Linked DNA regions of Aliamphritea hakodatensis. The main gene of each other region encodes a partner of the protein of the gene in region 2 in a complex. Links are inferred from orthologs where the notes say so. Each region holds a gene or a part of one and is shown on either strand. Other genes may lie near its edges.

The links.
Region 1: the proteins of aceF (region 2) and PCI15_RS05550 are in contact, whole or in part, in a crystal structure (PDB 1W85), measured with the Geobacillus stearothermophilus proteins. The link is inferred for Aliamphritea hakodatensis from one-to-one orthologs. Residues at the interface, in WP_033016211.1 of Geobacillus stearothermophilus: Val129, Ile130, Ala131, Met132, Pro133, Arg136, Lys137, Arg157; in WP_033016213.1 of Geobacillus stearothermophilus: Ile282, Leu283, Ser284, Leu285, Glu286, Phe325.

The regions. Positions count from the first base shown.
Region 1 is NZ_AP025281.1:1,216,735-1,225,973, forward strand. Bases 3,350-6,348 are described here. They hold PCI15_RS05550 (alpha-ketoacid dehydrogenase subunit beta), read right to left. Parts: upstream 5,346-6,348; coding sequence 4,353-5,345; downstream 3,350-4,352. Other genes in these bases: PCI15_RS05545 (dihydrolipoamide acetyltransferase family protein), read right to left, coding at 3,350-4,356; pdhA (pyruvate dehydrogenase (acetyl-transferring) E1 component subunit alpha), read right to left, coding at 5,335-6,348. Also shown: PCI15_RS05535 (YeaH/YhbH family protein), read right to left, coding at 1-1,152; PCI15_RS05540 (PrkA family serine protein kinase), read right to left, coding at 1,183-3,105; more of PCI15_RS05545, read right to left, coding at 3,193-3,349; more of pdhA, read right to left, coding at 6,349-6,426; PCI15_RS05560 (Leu/Phe/Val dehydrogenase), read right to left, coding at 6,448-7,494; PCI15_RS05565 (L,D-transpeptidase family protein), read left to right, coding at 7,937-9,172; PCI15_RS05570 (DsrE family protein), read right to left, coding at 9,218-9,239. UniProt on the Bacillus subtilis protein: The pyruvate dehydrogenase complex catalyzes the overall conversion of pyruvate to acetyl-CoA and CO(2).
Region 2 is NZ_AP025281.1:1,393,438-1,402,628, reverse strand. Bases 2,013-4,963 are described here. They hold aceF (dihydrolipoyllysine-residue acetyltransferase), read right to left. Parts: upstream 4,491-4,963; coding sequence 2,535-4,490; downstream 2,013-2,534. Other genes in these bases: aceE (pyruvate dehydrogenase (acetyl-transferring), homodimeric type), read right to left, coding at 4,525-4,963; PCI15_RS06360 (phosphohexomutase domain-containing protein), read left to right, coding at 2,013-2,450. In the rest of the region: PCI15_RS06370 (nucleotide sugar dehydrogenase), read left to right, coding at 1-701; PCI15_RS06365 (VanZ family protein), read left to right, coding at 701-1,066; more of PCI15_RS06360, read left to right, coding at 1,080-2,012; more of aceE, read right to left, coding at 4,964-7,182; pyruvate dehydrogenase complex transcriptional repressor PdhR, read right to left, coding at 7,722-8,486; PCI15_RS06340 (TRAP transporter substrate-binding protein), read left to right, coding at 8,997-9,191. UniProt on the Bacillus subtilis protein: The pyruvate dehydrogenase complex catalyzes the overall conversion of pyruvate to acetyl-CoA and CO(2).

The DNA.
Region 1 (9,239 bases), 180 kb from region 2 along the record:
TTGGGGTGGGCCTGTGGTGATTTCTATGTAGGCGAAATACTGGGTGAGTGGCAGGATCTGTTCCTGCAATACCTGACGGCAAATATGTGAGTCACCATCCCAGTTGTCACCGTCTGAAGCCTGGGCAACATAGATGTTCCAGTCATTGCTTGGATAGCGGTCGCGGATAATGTCTGCCGACAGATTCAGGGCACTGGATACAATGGTGCCGCCGGTTTCACGGGAGTAGAAAAACTCCTGTTCGTCGACTTCTTTGGCATGGGTGTGATGCCGCACAAATACCAGTTCTATCTGTTTGTAGTTCCGGTTAAGGAACAGATAAAGGAGAATGAAAAAACGTTTGGCGATGTCTTTTATCGACTGGGTCATCGAACCTGAGACATCCATGATGCAGAGCATCATCGCTTTACTGCTGGGAACAGGGGTGCGTATCAGGTTGTTATATTTAAGATCAAACTCGTCGATAAACGGCATTCGCTTAATGCGTTTCTGCAGGGCTTCGATCTGTGCTTCGATATCGGCTATTTTCAGGGCAGCATCGTCATCAGGCAGCATGGTTTGCAGCTGCATCAGCTCTTTCTTAAGTACTCTGATTTCCCGGCGTTCCTTACCTGACAATGCGATTCGCCGTGCCTGAGCCGAGCGCAGGGAGCGGACGACATTCAGTTTGTCCGGGGAACCCACATTGGTAAATCCTGCCCGGCGGGTTTCAAAACTGGTGGCGTCACGCAATTGCTTTTTGATCATGTAGGGCAGCTCAAGATCTTCAAACATGAAGTCCAGAAACTCTTCCTGATTGATCTGGAAGGTGAAGTCGTCTTCACCTTCCCCCTGATTGCTGGCGGAGCCTTCGCCGGCACCGCCGCCACCGCCACCCTGCGGGCGTTCGATTTCGTCCCCGACAACAAATTCTTTGTTGCCCGGGAACACCCGTTGCCTGAAACCACCGTTACCGTGATGAAATACCGGTTCTGAGACATCTTTATTCGGGATAGATATTTCACTGCCCTGATTGATGTCGGTGATGCTCCGGCTGTTTACTGCTTCTTCCACTGAACGCTTGATATGCGCTTTGTACCGTCGTAAAAAGCGCTGGCGATTCACGGTACTTTTCTTCTTCGCGTTGAGGCGACGGTCAATGATATAACTCATACTCGTCCTCCAGCTGTTTTAGGGGGGCAGTTACTGCGACTTTCTGACCCGTATATACCATTCAGACAACAAGCGAACCTGTTTCTCTGTATAACCCCGTTCGGTCATACGTTTCACGAATTCGCTGTGTTTCTTCTGGTCTTCGCTGGATGCCTTCGGATTGAAGGAAATGACCGGCAACAGATCCTCTGTATTAGAGAACATTTTCTTTTCGATGACCGTGCGCATTTTTTCGTAGCTGTTCCACGCCGGATTTTTGCCTTTGTTGTCAGCCCGGGCACGGAGTACGAAATTGACGATTTCATGACGGAAGTCTTTGGGGTTGCTGATACCGGCCGGCTTCTCAATTTTCTCAAGCTCTTCGCTGATGGCTACCCGGTTCAGAATATCGCCGGTTTCCGGATCTCTGTATTCCTGATCCTGAATCCAGAAATCTGCATAGGTAACATAACGGTCAAAGATGTTCTGACCATACTCAGAATAAGATTCCAGATAGGCGGTCTGAATTTCTTTACCCAGGAACTCAATATACTTCGGCGCAATATATTCTTTCAGGAAGCCAATCAGACGTTCCTGAACTTCCGCCGGGAACTGTTGCTGTTCAATTTGCTGCTCAAGTACATACATCAGGTGTACCGGGTTCGCGGCAATCTCCACCGGGTCGAAATTGAATACCTTGGAGAGTATCTTAAAGGCAAAACGGGTCGACAGGCCTTCCATGCCTTCATCCACTCCGGCAGAGTCTTTATATTCCTGCAGGGATTTAGCCTTAGGATCGGTATCTTTCAGGTTTTCGCCGTCATAGATACGCATCTTCGAGAAGGTATTAGAATTCTCTGGTTCTTTAATCCGTGACAGAACGGAGAACTGTGCCAGCATATGCAGCGTATCCGGTGCGCAGGGTGCGTTACGTAATGAGCTGTGTTCCAGCAGTTTCTGATAGATATGAATTTCTTCAGAGACACGCATGCAATAAGGTACTTTGACGATATATACCCGGTCGATGAAGGCCTCGTTGGTTTTGTTGTTTTTAAAGCTCTGCCATTCTGATTCGTTTGAGTGGGCCAGCAAAATGCCTTCGAACGGAATGGATGCCATGCCTTCTGTACTGTTGTAGTTACCTTCCTGCGTGGCAGTCAGTAACGGGTGCAGTACCTTAATCGGCGCCTTGAACATTTCGACAAATTCCATCATACCCTGGTTAGCGTGACACAGCGCACCGGAGAAACTGTAGGCATCGGGATCGTGTTGCGGATATTCTTCCAGCATACGGATATCCACTTTACCGACAAGGCTGGAGATGTCCTGATTGTTCTCGTCACCCGGTTCGGTTTTTGCGATGGCGATCTGATTCAGGATGGAGGGATACAGTTTCACGACTCTGAACTGGCTGATATCGCCACCGTATTCGTTCAGGCGTTTTACTGCCCATGGGGACATCAGACCTTTAATGTAACGGCGTGGAATGCCGTATTCTTCTTCAAGAATGTCCGCATCTTCAGCCGGATTGAAAAGACCCAGTGGGGATTCGTTGATAGGAGACCCTTTAATGGCATAGAAGGGAATGTGCTCCATCAGTGCTTTCAGGCGTTCGGCCAGAGAAGATTTACCGCCGCCCACCGGGCCAAGCAGGTACAGAATCTGTTTACGTTCTTCCAGGCCCTGTGCGGCATGTTTAAAGTAAGAAACAATCTGTTCGATGGCATCTTCCATGCCGTAGAACTCATCAAAAGAAGGGTAGCGCTGGATCAGTTTGTTAGAGAAAATCCGGCTCAGTCTTGGGTCCAGTGATGTATCAACCAGCTCAGGTTTGCCGATGGCATCAAGGATACGCTCTGCTGCACTGGCGTAAGCCATCGGATCTTCTTTACAGATATCTAAATACTCTTGCAGGCTGTATTCCTGTTCTTGCGTGGCATCAAAGCGTGCTTTGTATTGTTCAAAAATATTCATGTCCCACCTTCCTTAAACGTGAATTAAATTGTCTTACTTAAGGACTCATAACGCTTTTCTCGGTCAACCTTTATTAATCAGTGTAGTTCAAGATTGCTCTTCCCTGACGAAATTTTCCTCATTTTGTGTTGAATCAACTATTTGATTTTTAATCAGATCCTCTTTAACAGCCCGCATGAAACGGGCGGCTTCGCCCCCGGTGGCTGCGCGGTGATCAAAGGTCAGGGAGAGAGGCAGGGTGGGGTGCATTTCAGGTTCATCCTGAGCATTCAGATAGGCGGCCATGTAGATGGCGCCGGCACCGAGAATAGCAACGGTTGGCGGTACGACAATGGGGTTGGCATAGCGTCCGGCGATGGTTCCGAAGTTGGAAAGGGTAATGGTGTTACCGGTCAGTTCAGCGGGTGGAATTGTCCGGTTGATAACATCCTTGCGCAGGTTGTCGAGGCCCTGACGAAGGTCGTTCAGGTCCCGGTTGCCGATATCCCGCATGACCGGCACAAATAATCCCTGCTCGGTATCAACGGCCACTCCGAGATGAATTTTGCTGTGCAGCCGTCTGGCCAGCCGCGGGCCGTCAAACCATGCATTGAGTGAAGGCTCAGCGCGACAGCCGGCGGCAATGGCATGCATCAGCCGCATGGTTATGTCCTGCTTGCCTTCCCAGTTACTGATGTTGACGTCATCATTCAGGGTAACGGGGACCACTTCAGCCTGTGCACGGGCCATATTTTTAGCCATCTGTTTACGCACGCCGCGAAGGGGCTCTGCTTTACCGTGCAACTGATCAAGATGGGCGGCATGCTCAATGTCTCTCGGGGTTATATGGCCGTCGTGCCCGCTGCCCTGTAGCTGGTTGATATCGACCCCCAGACGCTGTGCAAGTGCTCTTACCGCCGGCGTCATCTGTGGCTGGTGGTTTTGTGTACTGGGGGCTGCACCGATATAAAAATGATCATCTGTGCTGCTGGCTTCCTGGCTGAGCTTGCCGACCACGGTGCCGCTGTCGGTATCTTCTTCGCCAGCGAATTCAATCAGGGGTTCACCGGTATGAATAGTGTCGCCAGCTGCGCCGAACAGGTGAGCAATTGTGCCGTCCTGAGGGGAGGGAATCTCGATGATTGCTTTTGCCGTTTCAACTGAGACCAGTATCTGATCGGTTTTAACGGTATCACCTTCCTGTATGCGCCATTCCAGAATTTCGGCTTCCGGTAAGCCTTCGCCTAAATCCGGTAATTTGAAATACTTCATGCGAACTCCAGTGTTGTCTGAACTGCTGCGAGAATGTCTGCCGTGTTCGGCATATATTGCTGCTCAAGCTTGTAGTAAGGCATTACTGTGTCGTAGCCGGTAACACGCTGTACCGGCGCTTTGAGGCTGAGCAGGGCCCTTTCCGCGATGGTGGCGGAAATTTCAGCACCGACTGCACAGCTTTTAGGGGCTTCGTGGATAATCACACACCGGCCAGTTTTGGCCACTGAGGAAAGTATGGTGTCGTGATCCAGCGGGTTCATACAGGCAACATCGATGACTTCACAGTCGATGTTCTGTTCTTTGAGGGCGTCAGCGGCTTCTAGAGTTTCTTTTATCATAGCCCCCCAACTGATCAGTGTTATGTCGTTACCTTCCCGGAGGGTGAAGCAGGTATCCAGTGGCAGGGCCTGGCCGTTATCTTCAACAGGCTGTGCGCTGAGCCGGTATATTCGTTTGGGTTCCAGAAACACCACCGGATCAGGATCCCGTATTGCTGCCAGCAGAAGGCCGTATGCGCGGGCCGGCGAGGAGGGAATGACTACCCGGATGCCCGGAATGTGCGCCAGCAGGGCTTCTGTGCTTTCTGAATGATGTTCCGGGGCATGAATGCCGCCGCCAAAAGGGGCGCGGATGACCAGCGGGCAACTGAGGCGTCCCCGGGTGCGGTTACGCATCCGGGCACCATGGCAGATCAGCTGTTCCATGGTGGGGAAAATGAATCCCATAAACTGAATCTCAGCAACCGGTTTAAGTCCCTGGGTAGCCATGCCAATGCTCAGGCCGGCAATCATGTTTTCAGCAAGGGGGGTGTCGAGTACCCGTTTCAGACCAAAAGCTTCACGCAGGCCCACTGTGGCGCGGAAAACACCACCATTGGTGCCGATATCTTCCCCCAGAACGATAACCGATTCGTCTTTTTGCATTTCAGACATCAGTGCCAGATTGACGGCTTCTACCAGGGTAACGTTATGGACTTCATGACTCATGATGTGATCCTCCCGTCATTGCTTTGATGACTGCACTGGTCCGTTGTTCCTGAAGTGCTTTGGGCAGCTCTGCATAGAGGTAATCAAAGATGCTTTCCACCGGCTGCGTGTCCATGTTCAGATACGCATCAACCTGATCCTGAATAATTTTCTGGACTTCATTCAGCCAGGCCTGTTCCTGAACCTCGTCCCACCATCCGTTGGCAACCAGGTAGTTCTGTAAGCGTTTAACCGGCTCTTTTTGCCAGGCCGCTTTGAGCTCATCGTTGTGACGGTAGCGGGTTGCATCATCAGCGGTTGTGTGGTCGCTCAGCCGATAGCTGATCGCTTCAATAAGGGTGGCACCTTTACCGTCACGGGCATGCTTCAGGGCATCTGCCATTGCTTCGTGAATGGCGATGACATCATTGCCGTCAATCTGCTCACACCGGATACCTGCTCCGAGGCCTTTTTGTGCCAGTGTTTCAGCGCCGCACTGAATACTTCTGGGCACAGAAATCGCCCACTGGTTATTGTTCACGAAAAACACCACCGGTAATTGCCAGGCGCCGGCCAGGTTAAGGGCTTCCATAAAGTCACCTTTCGAGGTCGCGCCGTCACCGCAAAAACTGACAGCCACACGTTTTTCACCGCGGATTTTTAATGCTGTGGCGACCCCGGTGGCGTGCAGGCTCTGGGTGGCAATCGGTACCGCATTTGGAAAGTCTTGTCCGTAGCCGGGAGAAGCATTGCCCCGCTCATCTCCGCCCCAGTAATTGAGAATGTCGAGTATCTCTGCACCACGGATTATCTGCAGAGAGTGATTGCGGTAATACGGCACCAGTACGTCGTCCGGCTGCATTAACTCTCCGCTGACAGCGTCTATGGCTTCTGCGCCCAGCATTGAGGGGTAGGTGCCCATCTGGCCTGTGCGTTGCAGGGCAATGATTTTCGTATCAAGTTGCCGTGCCAGTACCATATTGCGGTAGTAGCTTTGCAGGGGTTCGGGCTGTCTGGCCCATTCGGGGAGATCAGCAACCGGGGTGCCCTGTTCGTCCAGAAAGCGGCGAAATTGTATTTCGCCCTGATATACCTGTGTCATATGCTGCACTCCTGTAGGGTTTCAGGCTGCCTGAAACTGTCCCGAATCTGCCTGTTGAATAATCTCTGATGCGCGCTGATCAGCGATATCACTGATAACCTGACTGCTTTGTCTGGCCTCCATATAGAGGTCTGATAATGTGTCAAAAATGCCGGTTATTTTTGCTTCGATAGCGGTATCGGTCTGTTGCTGATAACGCATAGCAACAAACATCAGACCACCGGCATTAATGACGTAATCCGGCGCGTAAAGTATATTCCGCTGTTTTAGTTGCAGGCCTGCGGCCGGCGTTTTCAACTGGTTATTTGCAGATCCTGCAATGCTTTTACAGCGTAACCGGGGCAGGGTATCGTCGTTGATCACTGCACCCAGACCACACGGGCTGAATACGTCGCAACTCACATCATAGATTTCTTCAGGTCTGCAGATAGCAGTACTGAGCTGTTGTCTGGCTTGCAGCATTTTATTGTCATCGATGTCTGTAACGGTCAGATGAGCGCCGGCCTGACGCAGCCGGAATGCCAGATTAAGACCAACATGACCGAGGCCCTGTATGGCAATGTGGCGTCCCTTCAGGGAATCGCTGCCGGTGGTATATTGCAGGTTTGCGCGGATGCCGGCGAAGACGCCTCTGGCGGTTGCCGGAGAAGGATCTCCCATCTGCTGTGTACAGGATACATAGGACGTCCGGGTTGCGATGTCATCCATATCATCTACCAGGGTGCCGCTGTCCATGGCGGTAATATACTGACCACTGAGGCTGTCTATGGCCTGACCGAAGCTGCGCATCAGCGCGTGCCGGTCATTAAGATTGTCTGGCCGGATGATAACGGCTTTGCCGCCACCGAATGGCAGCCCCGCTAACGCGGCTTTATAACTCATGCCTTTCGCCAGCCGGATCGCATCCGTGATGGCATCATCATTCGTACTGTAGGGAATAAACCGGCAGCCGCCGAGAGCCGGGCCGCGTACTGTGCTATGTATAGCAATCACGGCTCGTAATCCGGTGCCAGGGTCGCTGAAAAAATGCAGTTGTTCCAGCGCGTCGGTTTCCATTTGTTTAAACATGACGGGATCCTCCGTACGCATAAAACTTTGGAAATTCCGGGTTGAACTGATAAATCAACCGGAACTGATTTTACTAGCGTTTAATAATTGGATAGCACAGGATTCAGTAAAGTTCAGCTGACAATTGTTTATTTTATATACTGTTTTTTTTGTGTAGTACGCTATAAACCCCCGCACCGTGCCGCTTCCGGGGGGGAAATAAAAAATGATCATTGTGGCAATTAAAATTGTTAAACAGAGCATGTGATGAATGTATAAAGCGGCATGGTTTTGTTTTCCGGTAACCTGACCTGTGAATCCGGCTTCTGATATCTTTTCAGGGAATATCTAAAGAATTATATAACCATAGGGGTTTGTAATCGCTAACATTCCTGTTTGCGGCGAATGTACAGAACTGTATAATTCGGTCAATAAATAGCATCAGGGCCTGGTTGATTTCATAATGATACGACGATTTATTAATCAAGGAGCGTCGCTGCGACGCAGTGTCAGTTTACTGACCTTTTGTGCTTGTTTTTCAGCATCAGTGGTTGCCGATCAGATTACGTATGCTGATCAGACGCTGGACCGTGAAACATTACTGTTATCAAGCCTGGGTGATTTACAGCAAAACCAGCTTAACGGTGCGGTTGATAAACTGAAAACACTGATTGATGAGCAGCCTGATTTCCGTCTCGCTCAGTTAATCTATGCAGATCTGATGGCTGCACAGGGAGCCCCCCTGAGCACGGTTGGCAATAATAAAACGGATGCTGATGCCAAAGCCCTGAGCGGGTTGATTAAAGAAGCTAAGGCCCGGATGAACATTGCATCGGTTCGTCCTGATACCGGGCTGATTCCTTCAAGCCTGATTAAGATGTCTGGTGATCAGGAGCATGTCATCGTTGTTGATATGTCCAGTTCACGTTTGTACCTTTTTGAAAATCAAAAGGGTATTCCCGTTTTAATTAAAGATTATTACGTATCTTATGGTCGTGGCGGGGTGAATAAACGTATCCGGGGGGATTTAAAAACCCCGCTGGGTGTGTATTTTACAACCAGCCGGCTGACGGATGAACAGCTGCCTGCCCGCTACGGTTCAGGTGCGTTACCGATTAACTATCCTAATGTGTGGGATGTCCGTAACGGTTATAACGGCAGTGGTATATGGCTGCACGGCTCTCCAAAAGATACCTTCAGCCGTCCGCCGCAGGCCAGTGAAGGATGTCTGTCATTAACGAATCAGCATTTTTCTGAGTTGGATGGAATTGTCGATTTTAATGCAACGCCGGTATTGTTAGGCACAAATTTCGAGTGGATTGATCAGCAAAGCTGGCTGGAAAATCAGGCACAGTTAGTTCGGGTTGTGAATAACTGGCGGGATGACTGGCAAAGCCTGGATACCGATAAGTTTGTCAGCCATTACTCGCGGGATTTTGATAACGGTAAAGAAGACTATAAGCGTTTTGTGGCGCATAAGCGCCGGGTAAATGCGGCAAAGTCTTTTATTGATGTGGATATCGAAAACCTGAGTTTATATCAGTACCCGGATCAGCCAGATTTATTGGTTGCATCGTTTGAACAAAGTTACAGCAGTAATAATTACAACGGTGACAGCATTAAACGTCAGTACTGGGTAAAGCAGGACGGTAAGTGGCAAATTGCGTATGAAGGTGCGCCCAGTAAAGGTATTCCATAGGCCTGAAATGAAAGTATTAAAAACCACGAACACGGCGTGGTTTTTTTATGGGCGAACGTAAATGTAT
Region 2 (9,191 bases):
CCGAATTCACCAAGTTTGCTATTACCGGCATGCTGGCCATCCGGATCGGCTACATCAATGAACTCGCCAACCTGGCCGACCAGATTAACGTTGATATTGACGTCATCCGTCAGGGCATGGGTGCAGACCCCCGTATCGGTCATCACTATATGTCTCCTGGCTGTGGATTTGGCGGTCAGAACTTTCAGGAGTACACCCGTAAGTTTTCTGAGCTGTTTGAGCAGAAGAGTAACCCGTCGCTATTGGCAACGGTTATCAAAGAGAACGAAGTTCAGAAAGAGCTCCTGTTCAGGAAGTTATGGCAACATTATCAGTGTGATCTGAAAGGTAAAACCGTGACGTTATGGGGCGGCTCCTTTAAACCGGAAACCGCCAGCATAGATAACGCCCCCAGTCTGAAAATTATTGAAGCACTGCTGGCTCAGCAGGTTACCGTCAAACTGCATGATCCTCAGGCCCTGCAAAACCTCCGGGAACATTTCGGTAACACCCCCTCACTCCGGTTCTGCGATAACCGTTACGCTGCACTGGAAAACAGTGATGCCCTGCTGATTGTCACCGAATGGCAGGAATACTGGTCACCGGACTACAACCTGATGCTGGAAAAAATGCGCACCCCGCTGATCATTGATGGCCGGAATATCTTCGATAAAGAAATGCTTCAGAATCAGGGATTCACTTACACAGGCATCGGCCGTTAATGCAGCCCAGACACCTCCGAAGCATTGCTCAACTGGTCTTTGTCCTGAGCGTCGCAGCCATTCTGGCAGGCCTGTTCCGCAGTACACCGCCTCAGGAACTGTTCCCGCATTCAGATAAGGTCGGCCACGTTGCCGGCTTTCTGCTGGTCGCCCTCTCCGGATATTACGCGCTGCCTGCCAACCTGACTAAAGCGTTTACGGCGGTACTGATTTTACTGGCGATCGGCTCTGAATACGCCCAGGCAAGTTTTCTGCCCGCCCGGTATTTCTCACTCCAGGATATGTTTGCTAACCTGTCCGGTATACTGATCGCCGGAATCATTATCCGCATGCACAACTCTTCAAACGCTAAAAAACACCAATGATTATGGATACCATATGACGCCTTTAGCCTGCTTCAAAGCTTATGATATTCGCGGCCAGCTCGGCACCCAGCTGGACACCGATATTGCCTATCGGATAGGCCGTGCTTACGCACAGTTCCTGAAGCCTGAAACTGTTGTTGTGGGGGGCGATATGCGCCTTTCCACCAGCGAACTGAAAGAAGCCCTGAGCAACGGCCTGCGGGACTCAGGTGTGAATGTACTGGATATAGGCCTGTGCGGCACGGAAGAGATTTACTTTGCAACTGCTTATCTGGGCACTGATGGCGGCATTGTCGTTACCGCCAGCCACAACCCGGAAGACTACAACGGCATGAAGCTGGTACGCAAAGGCTCCAAACCCATCAGCGGTGACACCGGCCTGAATGACATTGAGCGCCTGACCCGGGAAAACACCTTTCCCAAACCGGAACCCACCGCCCGGGGCGGATATCAGCTGGTCGACACCCGCGGCGCCTACGTTGAACATCTGCAAACCTATACAGACCTGAGTAAACTGAAACCGTTGCGCCTGGTGGTCAATGCCGGTAACGGTGTTGCCGGTCCCGCCATTGATGCCCTGGAACGCACATTTAAACAACTGCAGGTGCCGGTAGAATTTATCAAGCTGCACCACCAGCCTGACGGCACCTTTCCTAATGGCATTCCCAACCCCATTTTGCCGGAAAACAGAGCCGACACCATTGCCGCCGTCCTGGAGCACAAGGCAGACATGGGGATTGCGTGGGACGGCGACTTTGACCGCTGCTTCCTGTTTGATGAAAAAGGCCGCTTTATCGAGGGATATTATATCGTCGGCCTGCTGGCAGAAGCCTTCCTGAACAAACACCCGGACGAAGCAGTCATCCACGACCCCCGCTTAATCTGGAACACACTGGATATCGCTGAAGCCAGTGGTGGCCGGGCAATTCAGAGCAAAACAGGGCACGCCTTCATCAAGGAACGCATGCGCGAAGAAGATGCCGTATACGGCGGTGAAATGAGTGCCCATCATTATTTCCGGGATTTCTTCTACTGCGACAGCGGAATGATACCCTGGCTACTGGTTGCTGAACTGATCAGCGACAAACAGCAACCGCTTTCCGCACTGGTGGATGACCGGATTGCCAAATACCCGTCGCCGGGTGAGATCAACAGTAAACTGGCAGACCCGGCCAGCGCGATACAGCGGGTGCTTGAACACTACCAGAACGACGCAGTCAGCATTGACCACACCGACGGCATCAGCCTGGATATGGGCCAGTGGCGCTTTAATCTGCGCAGCTCTAATACTGAACCGGTGGTGCGCCTTAACGTTGAAACCCGTGGGGATGTGACACTGATGGAAGATAAAACAGCTGAACTGCTCAGCCTGTTACGCCGTTAAACCAACTCTCCTGCAGATACAAAAAAGGCGCTAAACAGCGCCTTTTTTATTACCCGGACAATTGTTTGTCCAAACAATACCGGATTACATCGCCATACGACGTACATCACTTAGCAGTGCATTCAGGTACGTCAGGAAACGTCCTGCATCACCGCCGTTGATTGCCCGATGGTCATAAGACAGACACAAAGGCAACATCTTACGTGGCTCAAATTCCTTACCGTTCCAGCGCGGCTCGATATCTGCCTTCGACACACCCAGAATCGCCACCTCAGGGGCATTCACAATCGGCGTAAAGCCGGTGCCGCCAATACCGCCCAGGCTGGAGATCGTGAAGCATGCACCCTGCATCTCATTCGGCTTCAGCTTACGGTCTTTCGCTTTACCGGCCAGCTCAACCGCTTCCCGGGACAGCTCATAGATGCTCTTCTTATCCGCATCTTTGATAACCGGTACCATCAGGCCATTCGGAGTATCCACCGCCATACCAATGTTCACATACTTTTTATACACAATATGTTCGCCATCAGCATGCAGAGAAGCATTAAACTTAGGATGCGCTTTCAGCGCCATAGCAATCGCTTTAATCATGAACGGCAGCGGCGTCAGCTTAACCCCTTCACGGGCAGCTTCTTCCTTCATACCGGCACGGAACGCTTCCAGGTCAGTAATATCCGCCTTATCGAACTGAGTCACATGCGGAATATTCAACCAGCAACGCGACATGTTATCGCGGGTAACTTTTTTGATTTTGCTCAGTTTTTCCAGCTCGACTTCACCAAACTGGCTGAAATCAATTTCCGGAATAGCCGGAATGCCGGAACCACCGCTTACCGCCGCTGCAGGCTGCTCTTTCAGCTTCTTCAGAGACGCTTTCACATAGGCCTGAACATCTTCCTTAAGGATACGGTTACGCGAACCGGTACCGGCAACCAGCGCCAGATCAACACCGAATTCACGGGCAATGGCACGGACCGCAGGGCCGGCATGAACAGATTTATTCTTCTGTTCCAGCTCAGTTTTATCAACGGTCTGAGCTGGCTGTGCAGCGGGCGCGGCAGGCTTTGAAGCAGCCGGTGCAGCTGCCGCCGGAGCCGGTGCTGGCGCAGCCGCTGCCACAGGAGCAGCACTTGCAGCCACTTCAAGGCTCATCAGCAGGTCACCGGCATTCACCTGGTCACCCTCTTTAATCTTCATGGATTTAACAGTACCCGCCTTAGGTGCCGGTACTTCCATGGACGCCTTATCGGTTTCCAGCGCGATCAGGGAATCACCTTCCGCAACGGTGTCGCCATCTTTAACCAGCACTTCCACCACATCCACATCAGTGGCACCGCTCAGATCCGGAATCAGCACATCTTCCACACCACCGGCAACTACAGGGGCTATTTCAGCAGCAGGCGCCGGAGCAGCAGGGGCTTCAGAAACCGGTGCTTCGGCTACCGGCTCAGCAACAGGCGCACTGCCTGCAATCTGCATTTCACACAGTGCGTCACCTTCGTTTACAGTGCCGCCTTCACTGATCGCCATGCTGACAATTGTTCCGCTGTGCGGAGCTGGTACTTCAAGCGAGGCTTTATCGGTTTCCAACGCGATCAGAGAATCACCTTCCGATACACTGTCGCCCGCTTTTACAAATACTTCAACGACATCTACATCGCTGGCACCGCTCAGATCAGGTACAGCAACCTGAACGGTTTCGCTCGCCGCAGCAGGCGCCACTGCCGGTGCAGTTGCCACCGGTGCCGCTTCTGCTACAGGCTCAGCAACAACCGGAACGTCTTCTGCAGGCGCATCCGCTGCCGCCGTTTCAAATACACACAATGCGTCGCCTTCGTTGATGGTATCGCCTTCGCTGACAGCTACCGAGACAACCACACCGGATTGCATCGCAGGTACTTCCATTGAAGCTTTATCGGTCTCCAGGGCAATCAGTGAATCCCCTTCTTCAACCTTGTCGCCGACTTTAATAAACACTTCGACTACATCAACGTCAGCCGCACCACTTAAATCAGGAACCGTAATATTCACAGTACTCACAGTCATTTCCTCTTTTGCTTCCGTCTGGCCAGGGTTACACAGTCCAAGGGGCTGGTTTTTCTGGGTTAATGCCAAACTTCTGCATCGCACTGGCAATTACAGAACGCTCAATCAGACCATCGTCGGCCAGTGCTGTCAGGGCAGCAATTGTCACGTAGTGACGGTTTACTTCAAAGAATTCACGCAGCTTATTGCGGGTATCTGAACGGCCATAACCGTCAGTTCCCAGTACCCGGTAAGTACCCGGCATATATTCACGCAGCTGTTCAGGGTACATACGCATGTAATCGGTCGCTGCAATCACAGGGCCCTGACGGTCCGCCAGACACTCTTGCAGGTAGCTGGTACGCTGTTCCTGTGCCGGGTGCAGCATGTTCCAGCGGGCAACCGCCTGCGCATCGCGACGCACCTCGTTGATAGACGTGGTGCTCCAGATATCCGCTTCAATGCCAAACTCATCACGCAGGATGTCCGCCGCTGCAATCACTTCACGCAGAATCGTGCCGCAGCCCATCAGCTGTACTTTCTTCTCTGCCTGCTTGCCTTCCTGCAGCAGATACATCCCCTTAACGATGCCTTCTTCAGCACCAATCGGCATAGCCGGGTGGGCATAGTTTTCGTTCATCGTAGTGATGTAGTAGAACTTGTTCTCTTTGTCCTGGAACATGCGCTTAAGGCCGTCCTGAACAATGACGGTCAGCTCGTAACCGAATGTCGGGTCATACGAGACACAGTTCGGAATCATTTGCGCCATCAGGTGGGAGTGGCCGTCCTGATGCTGCAGACCTTCACCGTTCAGCGTTGTACGGCCAGACGTGGCACCGATCAGGAAACCGCGGGCCTGCATATCACCAGCCGCCCAGGCCAGATCCATGATGCGCTGGAAACCAAACATCGAGTAGTAAATGTAGAACGGGATCATGGTGCAGTTATTATTGCTGTATGACGTTGCACACGCCATCCATGCACTCATTGCACCGGCTTCGTTGATACCTTCTTCCAGAATCTGACCGGTCTTGGATTCTTTATAGAACATGATCTGATCAGCATCGTGAGGCACATAACGCTGGCCTTCTGATGTATAAATGCCTAACTGACGGAACATACCTTCCATACCGAAGGTACGGGCTTCGTCCGGCACGATCGGTACGATACGCTCGCCGATAGCCTTGTCTTTCACCAACGTGCTCAGCACCCGGTTCAGGGTCATCTGAGTGGACATCTCACGCTTCCCACTTTCTTTCAGCTGGGAAGAGAAGGTATCCAGAGGCGGAATTTCCAACGCATCAAAATCTGCCCGGCGGGACGGGTAAACACCGCCCAGCTTATTACGGCGGTCCATCATATACTTCATTTCCGGCGACTCTTTCGACGGCCGGTAATAAGGTACATCTTTCAGCTGCTCATCCGTCAGCGGAATATTGTGGTTGTCACGGAAGTCCATCAGGTCATCCATGGCCACTTTCTTCATGGAGTGAGTATCGTTTTTCGCCTGACCGGATTTACCGGTACCGTATCCTTTTACAGTCTGCGCCAGAATAACGGTCGGCTGACCTTTATGGTTCATCGCCTGCTGGTAAGCGGCGAATACTTTATACGGATCGTGGCCACCGCGGTTCAGATTCATGATGTCCTGATCAGACATATCCTTAACCAGTTCAAGCAGCTCAGGATACTTACCGAAGAAATGCTCACGGGTATACGCACCACCGTTAGCCTTATAGTTCTGCAGTTCACCGTCGCAGACTTCATCCATCCGTTTTTTCAGCAAACCGGAAGTATCATTTTCAAACAGCGGATCCCAGTGACGGCCCCACAGGCACTTAATCACGTTCCACCCAGCACCGCGGAATACACCTTCCAGTTCCTGAACAATCTTACCGTTACCCCGTACCGGACCGTCCAGACGCTGCAGGTTACAGTTAACCACAAACACCAGGTTTTCCAGCTGTTCACGGCCGGCCAGTGCGATTGCCCCCAGAGATTCCGGCTCATCACACTCACCGTCACCCAGGAATGCCCATACCTTACGGTCACCACGGTTAATCAGGCTGCGGGCAGACAGGTAACGCATCACGTGTGCCTGATAAATCGCCTGAATCGGGCCAAGACCCATCGATACCGTCGGGAACTGCCAGAAGTCAGGCATCAGCCACGGGTGTGGATAAGAAGACAGGCCCACACCGTCCACTTCGCGGCGGTAGTTATCCATCTGCTCTTCTGTCAGACGGCCTTCAAGGTAAGCACGGGAGTAGATACCCGGCGCAATATGGCCCTGGAAAAAGACCAGATCGCCTTCCTGCTCACCTTCTGAGCCGCGGAAGAAATAGTTAAAGCCGATATCATAAAGCGTTGCGGAAGAAGAAAAACTGGAGATGTGGCCACCAAGACCTTCATCGTTGTCGTTGGCACGCATGACCATTGCCATCGCGTTCCAGCGGATAAAAGAACGGATCCGGCGCTCCATAAACAGATCACCCGGCATCCGGGCTTCATCTTTAGGGGCAATCGTATTTACATAAGACGTTGTTAACGTATTTGCCGACTCGATCCCCATGTCCGAGGCTCTTTCGCCAAGCTTACTCAGGATATAACGCGCGCGCTCATCACCTTCGTGTTTTGCAACAGACTCGAGCGCATCCAGCCATTCATTCGTTTCGATTGGATCAATATCATCGATTATGTCTTGCACGTTTCCTTTCTCCACTTTTTCTTACTTCTATCTTTTATTAGCAGGCAGCTTCCGAATAAAGCGCTGTTGACCACCAACAAACCAGAATGCTCTGAAAATTTGCTTACCGACGCACGGTCAGGTGCGGTACAGGCGACATCCGGTCACCGGCACCAACAACTACAAAAGAACAAATCAGAGTAACGATCAGCCTGAATCATCGCAAAAACAACGACTAATGACCCAATCAGACCTAAGCATGACGCATTTAATCCACTTTTCACACTGAGGTATAAAGGTTTGTTGGTAAAAATTTTGTAGTAATACTACAAAAAATGACTTTTCAAGTCTAGTCAGACTACAAAAATCTACCTTGGCAACAAGCTGTGTAGTTTTTATACAGAACGTATATGACAGGATATTTACAGGTGATGGGGGCTCAGGCAATGAACCGTACACAGCCCACCGGAAAAGGCCCGCTTTAAGTTAGAAACGTCACTTGTGCCAATTGAGACAAGTCACCAAATCAGGGAATTACCTTGAAGTTCAGAGGTTTCAGATCAGCGCGGGGTCAGATCAGCCCGGCGTAAAGCCCGCTTAAGGCGGGTATCTTCCTTACCCTGCTGTAATAAGGCATCTTCCACATATGCCAGATGATCATGCGCCGCCTGGCTGGCACGCTCCGGATCCCCTTCAAGAATGGCTTCCATCAGCACATAATGTTGCTGATGTATCTTGCCGCGAATTTCCGGCTTCGGATAAATATCCTGCAGGTTATCCCAGACATGCTGGCGCAATAGCGTAAAGAGCGCGCGCATCATATGTAACAGCACCATATTATGTGTGGCTTCAGCAATTGCCAGGTGGAAATCCACATCCGCATACACTTCTTTATCGAAGGCTTTATTCTCGTGATGCTCCTGAAGGGCATTATAACGGGCGCGAATGTTTTCTTTATCCGCAGCGGTACTGCGCAAGGCAGCATAATAAGCAGAGACCCCTTCCAGCGCATGACGGAACTCAAGCAGATCGTACTGCGCTTCCGGATGAGTCTTAAACAGCTCCAGTAAAGGATCAGAAAACGCACCGCCCAGATCCTCAGACACATAGGTCCCGCCACCCTGCCGGCTGATCAGCACCCCTTTGGCAGAAAGTTTCTGAACCGCTTCCCGTAATGAAGGGCGGGAAACATCGAACTGTTTTGCCAGCTCACGCTCTGAAGGTAACCGCTGGCCAGGCTTAAGCGTGCCTTCAAGCACCATCTCTTCCAACTGGCCCATGATGACATCAGATATTTTTGGCTGTTTTACGCGCTGATACGCCATATTCATATTTCTCCGTGGAACTGCATTAACAGCTCCGTACCGCAATCACACTGTGCTTTTTTCTAACCATCACCTAACGGCCGGGCTGAGATCATCTGCCGCGGACCGCAGTATACCTGCTCATCCTACCAATGGTTGCTTTTTTATCTTAGCAATCCCCTTCCGGTTTGTCTGATCCGGAAAATCACCACCGCCCTAATGTACAAAAGGCATTGATCCAGAGCAGTTCATTGTCGAATCGCAGATCACAAAACAAATTGGTAAGACCAAAATTAAACATAAAAAAAACAGCAACTTGCCGACAAAATCAGATTTAAGCGCACATATTCAGCAAAAATTAGCTATTGACAAGTATCCGCACGAATCTTTATGGTTACAACACTTTTGATGGTAAATTGGTATGACCAATTTATCAAGAAATAATCTGAATAAGGTTTCAGACATCAAAAGAATATCCACAGATTCAGCCTCTGGCAGAAAAAAGAACAACAACCTCAACGAGGGCAAGTCATGAAAAAGTTCGTAAAGTCTATTCTGAGCACAGCCGTACTGAGCGCCGCTGTTTGCGGTACCGTCACCGCACAGGCAGCAGATAAAGTCCTGCTGAAAACCCCAATCGCATTTGGCTCGCACCTGCCAGCACTGGGTACACCGATCAAATGGGTATCTGAACAGCTGAAAGTCATGAGCGATGGCTCTATCAAA